Vulgatibacter sp.: one gene and its partner. The protein of the gene in region 1 interacts with the protein of each later gene in a pairwise test. Links are inferred from orthologs where the notes say so. Each region holds a gene or a part of one and is shown on either strand. Other genes may lie near its edges.

Evidence for each region.
Region 2: the proteins of hypB (region 1) and ACESMR_RS08950 interact in binary tests that used the Escherichia coli proteins (3 or more experiments, as listed by UniProt). The link is inferred for Vulgatibacter sp. from one-to-one orthologs.

Annotation. Positions count from the first base shown.
Region 1 is NZ_JAWLCN010000001.1:624,306-627,482, forward strand. The notes cover bases 1-2,867. They hold hypB (hydrogenase nickel incorporation protein HypB), read left to right. Parts: upstream 1-1,016; coding sequence 1,017-1,718; downstream 1,719-2,867. Other genes in these bases: hypE (hydrogenase expression/formation protein HypE), read left to right, coding at 1-668; ACESMR_RS02865 (hydrogenase maturation nickel metallochaperone HypA), read left to right, coding at 676-1,017; ACESMR_RS02875 (hypothetical protein), read left to right, coding at 1,810-2,343; ACESMR_RS02880 (NAD-dependent epimerase/dehydratase family protein), read right to left, coding at 2,353-2,867. Outside these bases: more of ACESMR_RS02880, read right to left, coding at 2,868-3,177. UniProt on the Escherichia coli protein: Involved in the maturation of [NiFe] hydrogenases. Required for nickel insertion into the metal center of the hydrogenase. Exhibits a low intrinsic GTPase activity, which is essential for nickel insertion.
Region 2 is NZ_JAWLCN010000003.1:361,627-364,767, reverse strand. What follows is about bases 101-2,931. They hold ACESMR_RS08950 (peptidylprolyl isomerase), read left to right. Parts: upstream 101-1,191; coding sequence 1,192-1,671; downstream 1,672-2,931. Other genes in these bases: ACESMR_RS08935 (SDR family NAD(P)-dependent oxidoreductase), read left to right, coding at 2,906-2,931; ACESMR_RS08940 (hypothetical protein), read right to left, coding at 2,634-2,756; ACESMR_RS08945 (MBL fold metallo-hydrolase), read right to left, coding at 1,740-2,627; rarD (EamA family transporter RarD), read left to right, coding at 202-1,119. In the rest of the region: more of ACESMR_RS08935, read left to right, coding at 2,932-3,141. UniProt on the Escherichia coli protein: Folding helper with both chaperone and peptidyl-prolyl cis-trans isomerase (PPIase) activities. Chaperone activity prevents aggregation of unfolded or partially folded proteins and promotes their correct folding.

The DNA of each region.
Region 1 (3,177 bases):
TGCGCGAGGCGGCGGACGAGGCCGGGGTGACGGTGGTCACCGGCGACACCAAGGTGATGGGCAGGGGGGAACTCGACGGCATTGCCCTGAACACCACCGGCGTCGGATTCGTGCAGCGGCCCGTTCCCGACAACGGCCTGCGGCCCGGCGACAGGATCATCATTACCGGCACCGTAGGCGATCACGGCTTCACCATCCTCACCGCCCGGCACGGGCTCGCGCTCGAGGGCGACCTGCGATCCGACGTGGCGCCGATCAACGGGCTCGTCGCCGCGGCGCTTGCTGCAGGCGGCGAGGACGTGGTGGCGATGAAGGATCCCACCCGCGGCGGCCTCTCCTCGGCGCTCCACGAGATGGGCGGCAAGAGCCGGGTCGGCATCCTGCTCCGCGAGCCCGATCTGCCGGTGCGGGCGGAGGTGCGGGCGGCCTCGGAGCTCCTCGGGATCGATCCGCTGGTGGCAGCCAACGAGGGCAAGGCGGTGATCGGCGTGCGGCCGCAGGCAGCCGACCGGGTCCTCGCCGCGCTGCGGGCCCATCCGCTGGGGCGCGAGGCGGCGATCGTGGCCACCTGCATCGAGGAGCGGCCCGGCAACGTGATCCTCGACACCGGCTTCGGCAAACGGCTCCTCGCCGAGATCGAGGGTGATCCGATGCCGCGGATCTGCTGAGGGGGCCATGCACGAGTACTCGATCGTCGAAGCGATCATCGGGCGGATCGAAGAGGAGGTCCGCAGGCAGAACGCCACCGCGGTCCACCGGGTCGAGATCCGGGTGGGGGATCTCGCCGGGGTGGAGCGGGAGCTCCTCGCCTCCGCCTGGGAGACGTTCAAGGCGGGGAGCTGCTGCGCCAACACGGCGCTGGTGATCCACGGGCGCGCGGCGCGGTGGGGCTGCAGCGGCTGCGACCGGAGGATCGAGGCGGGTGGCGACCTGCAATGTCCAACGTGCGGCGGAGCGGCCCGCCTGGTGGAGGGCGCCGAGCTTCTCCTCGAGCGAATCGAATTGGAGGTGGCCTGATGTGTACCGACTGCGGATGTGGCGACACCGAGCTGGTGCCGGTCGAGGTGCACGAGCGGATCCTCGCCGGCAACGATCGCGACGCGGCCCACAACCGGGCGCATTTCGTCGAGTACGGCGTCTTCGCCGTGAACCTGATGGGCTCCCCCGGCGCCGGGAAGACGGCGCTGCTGGAGGCGACCGCCAGGGCGCGGCCGGGGACGAGGATCGGCGGGGTGAGCGGCGATCTCGCCACCGACAACGACGCACGGCGGCTTTCGGCGGCGGGGATCCGTGCGGCGTCGATCACCACCGGCACCGCCTGCCACCTCGACGCGAAGATGGTCCACCACGCCCTGCACGACGTGGCGCTGGCGGACCTCGATCTCTTCTTCATCGAGAACGTGGGCAACCTCGTCTGCCCGGCGATCTACGACCTCGGCCAGGCGGTGAACGTGGTGGCGCTCTCGGTGACCGAGGGGGAGGACAAGCCGCTCAAATACCCGGTGATGTTCAAGGCGGCGGATCTCGTCCTGCTCACGAAATGCGATCTCCTTCCCCACCTGCAGGTCGACGTGGAGCGGATCCGCGAGGGGCTGGCGAAGGTGATGCCCGAGCCGCGGCTGATCGAGATCGCCGCCACCACCGGCCAGGGGATCGACGAGTGGGTCGCCTGGCTCGAGGAGCGGGCGCTGGCGTCGGGGATCCGCCGGGCGGGCTGATGGCGTACGGACCGGTGCGGTTCCCCGCACTATCGGCGACTGGCGCCGCGATGCGAATCTGCGCTCGTACTCGCGGTCTCGGGAGCCGTGCATGCGCCAGCTCGTCCCCTTCGTCTCTGCTGCTCTCTTCGCCGTCGTGGTCGCTGGCTGTGGCGCAGCGGATCCGATCTGTGGCGACCAGCTCGGCCATGGCTGCGGCGCGGGAACCGGCGGCGGCGGTGGTGACGATGGTGGCGGCGAGGACGACGGCTACGGCCAGCGCTGCCAGGCTGCCTGTGATCACCTCGCGAACTGCGGCGCGGCGCTCGGTGTGAACCGCGGCGATTGCTACAGGGCCTGCCACGCCGAGTCGATCGACGAGGCGACCATCGCCTGCTTCTCCGTGGTGCAGTGCACGCTGCAGGCCTTCTATGCCTGCAACCCGATCCCCGCCAGCGCCGCCTGCGTGGCGGCCTGCGCCCACGTCTACGACGACTGCGGTCATTCCCTCGGCAACCCCGGCTTCGATCGCACCACCTGCGAGCGCATCTGCACCGACGACGCCGATGCGACCGCCGAGCTGACCGATTGCCTCGCGGGCTACGACTGCACCGACGCCGGGCTGCGGAACTGCTTCCTCCTCTGAAGCGTCGCTTCAGCCCGCGCGGTGCCGCTCCGCCCAGCGCTCGAGCAGCTCGCGCTCGCGACCCGAGGTGAGGTCGTTCACGATGGGCACGCCCACCTTTCGTCCCTGCGGTTGCGGCACCTGCTGCAGCCAGGCCCAGGTGTCGCGGGCCGTCTCGGCGAGGGGCCGGAAGCGCAGGCCGTGGGCGATCGCCTTGCGCACGTCCCGGCGCATGAAGCCCTGCGCCTCCGGCGGGATCCAGAAGGGCACGCCGTCCATCGGCCTCGTCCCCTCGGCAGCCAGGAACTCGTGTGAAACCCAGACCGGCTGCGCGTCGCTGCCGAGCGCCGTGCCGAGCGTGCCGAGGAATTCGCCGAAGCGATGGGGCCGCACCGGGCCGGTGGCGTTGAAGGCGCCGGCGGTGCCACGCGCCGCGGCCTCCACCAGCCATGCGGCGAGATCGCGGACATCGATCAGCTGCAGGGGATCGCGCGGCATGCCGGGGGCGAGGAAGGCGTCGCCCGCCGCTACGCGCCGCACCCAGTGGTTGAATCGGTCGACCTGATCCCAGGGGCCGACGATGAGCCCTGCGCGCGCCTGTAGCGCCCGGCCCGGGAAGTGCTCCTCCACCACCTGCTCGCACGCAGCCTTGAGCGCGCCGTAGTCCCGCGGAACGTCTTCGGAGGCGGGGTCCTCCAGCACCGCGAGCGGCGCATCCTCGGCGAGGTCGGGGGTGACGAGGTCCGGGTAGACGGAGAGGCTGGAGACGAAGACGTAGTGGCCCACGCTTCCTGCGAGGAGCGCCGCGCTCTGTCGGACGACGCGGGGGACGTAGCCCGAGGTGTCGATCACCGC
Region 2 (3,141 bases), on another replicon or contig:
ATGGTCCCGGGAGGACGCAAGGTGCGTGCCCGGACGCCGGATCGCCGTCGAATCGCCTCGCCAGGCGCAGGTTCGCCAGCCTCGTGCCGCAGATGTGAGGCAGAACGCCCCAGGTAGCTACCCGGAAATCCGGCAGGTGGGGTGACGGGCCTGTGCCGTGGCAGGATGCGCCGATTCTTCCGGGGGGTTAGAAGAGCAGCCATGCAGAACCCCACCGAGCGCGCTTCCACCCTGGCCGGCGGCGCCTACGCCTTCGGCGCCTACCTGATCTGGGGATTCTTCCCCGCCTACTGGAAGCTGCTCGGCGGCGTCGCTCCCGGCGTGATCATCGCCCACCGGATCGCCTGGTCCTTCGTCTTCGTGGCGGGGCTCCTCACCCTGGGCAGGCGCTGGCCCGAGCTGCTGGCGGCGCTGCGGCGCAGGCGGACGCTGGGGCTCCTCGCCCTCACCACCTCGCTCATCTCCTGCAACTGGCTGCTCTTCATCTGGGCGGTGAACACCGGCCACGTCACCGAGGCGAGCCTCGGCTACTACATCAACCCGCTGGTCAACGTGCTCCTGGCGCGGCTCTTCCTCGGGGAGCGCCTGCGCCCGCTGCAGCTCGCCGCGGTGGTGGTGGCCTTCGCCGGCGTGGGCTGGCTCGCCCTCGGGCTGGGGGTGGTTCCCTGGGTCTCCCTCACCCTGGCCTCGACCTTCGGCCTCTACGGCCTGCTCCGGAAGCGGGCCTCGGTGGAATCCCTCACCGGCCTCGCCGTCGAGACCGGCCTCGCCACCCCGGTGGCGGTGGCCTGGCTCCTCCTCGTCCCGGCGAGCGGGGCCTTCGGCTCCACGCAGGGGGAGGCCCTCCTCCTCGTGGGCGCCGGCGCCGCCACCGCGATCCCGCTCCTCTGGTTCGCCACCGGCGCCCGCAGGCTCCGCTACTCGACCATGGGGATCATCCAGTACGTCGCCCCCACCTGCCAGCTGGGGCTCGCGGTCCTCGCCTATGGCGAGCCCTTCACCGAGCGCCACGCGGTGACCTTCGGCCTGATCTGGACGGCGGTGGCCCTCTACGCCGCGGACGGCCTCCTCGCCAGGCGCCCCCCGGTGCCGGCAGCCCCGCCCGTGCTGCGCACCTGATCTTTCCCCCGCTTCCGGCGCGCCGGGGTATATGGTGCGGCAAAACCTGCAGCGTTACGCAGAGGACTTTCTATGAAGGCGACCAAGGGCAACGTCGTTACCGTGCAGTACACCCTCACCGATTCGAAGGGCGAGGTGCTCGAGAGCAGCGTCGGCGACGCGCCCCTCCAGTACCTGCACGGCTTCGACGAGATCGCCGAGGGCCTGGAGAACGTGCTCCAGGACAAGGAGAAGGGCTTCAAGACCAAGGTCACCCTGAAGGCCGCCGACGCCTACGGCGAGCGCGACGACGAGATGGTGATCGAGGTGCCCCGCTCCGACCTCCCCGAGGACGTGGAAGAGGGCGAGGAGATCTGGTCGGACGACGAGGAGGGCGAGCCCCAGGGCTTCACGGTGATGAAGCTCACCGACGAGACCGCCACCCTCGACGGCAACCACCCCTACGCCGGCAAGGACATCACCTTCGACGTGGAGCTGCTCGACGTGCGCGCCGCCACCGCCGAGGAGCTCGAGCACGGCCACGCCCACGGCGAAGAGGAGGAGTGCGAGTAATCGCAGCTCCCCGGCTGGGCACATGAGAACGCGCGGGCCTGCGAATGCAGCCCGCGCGTTTTCGATTTTCAGGGCGGCTGCGTCTCTTCCTCGTGCGCCTCCCGCGTCCGCGCCAGCGGGTTGGGGATCGGCAGCGTCTCGCCCCGGTGGATCCAGCGCACGTGGCCATCGAGCCCCGCTGCGTGGACCTCGTCGGCGAAGTCGGAGAGCGGCGAGCGGAAGACGTCGTAGTCGTCGTAATGGATCGGCACCGCGATCTCCGGCTCGACGATCTTCATCATCTCCACGCCCTGCTTGCCGTCCATGGTGACGAGCACCCCCATCACCCGCGTACCGCCGAGGTGGAGCAGGGCGCAGTCGATCCCCGGGAAGCGCTCGGGGATCTCGCGGATCGCCTCGTAGACCAGCGTGTCGCCGCTCACGTAGAGGCGGAGCAGCAGGCCGAAGCGCTCGTGGCCGAATTCGAGCATCGAGCCCATCACCGGCGGCAGCAGCCTGGCGAAGGCCATCGGCCCGTGGCGCCCCGGCATCGAGGTCACGCGGAGCCGGCTCTCGCCCCGGGCGAATTCGATCGATTCCCAGGGGTGCATCGCATCGACGGCATAGAAGCCTCGGTGCGCCAGCGCCCGGGCCGCCTTCGGCGTGGTGAGGATCTGGGTGTGGCGCGGCAGCCGCTGCTCGACCTTGCGATCGAAGTGGTCCTCGTGGAGATGGGAGAGGAGCACGAAGTCGAAGGGCGGGAGATCCTCGAGCTGGCAGGCGGGTTCGGTGCGCCGGGTCGAATGGAGCCCGTAGCCGAGGTGGACCTTCTCGCCCTGGTGCAGGAAGTTCGGGTCGGTGAGGATCGAGAAGCCGCCGAAGCGGATGAGCGTGGTGGCCGTCCCCACGAAGAAGATCGAGCCGTCGCTCATCGCCCCGGCGGCCTCCCCACCGGCGAGCTCGTAGCGCCGATGCATCGGCCCCTACCCGAGGAAACGGCGGAGCAGGCCGCGGCGCCTTCCGTAGCCGTAGGAGCGCCGGGACCGGCGCCTGTTGAGGAAACGGCTGAGGAAGCCTGCGGCTGCTGCCTTCTTGAAGAGACCCATCGTCTACCTCCTTGCGCGTGGTGTCCTTCAAGGTGGGCGCGATGGGGCGGCCATGCACCGCGCGCCGCCCGGGCTCCGGGCGAGCAAGCAGGCGCCGTGCGGCTTTCTGCCGTGCAACCGGCGGCGCTTCTCGGGCATCCTGCGGCGCCATGAGCAAGGCTTTCGTCACCGGCGCCGGCATCCGCGTCGGCCGCGCCACCGCCCTCGCCCTGGCCCATGCTGGCTACGACCTCGTCCTCCACGCCCACGCGTCGGTCGATGCGCTGGAGGAGGTGGCGGCGCAGGCCCGGGCGCTGGGCAGGCAGGTCGATCTCCGCACCGCCGATCTCTCGGATCCCGACGCGGTCGATCGCCTCGCCGCAGCGCTGCGCGCCGAACACCCGGC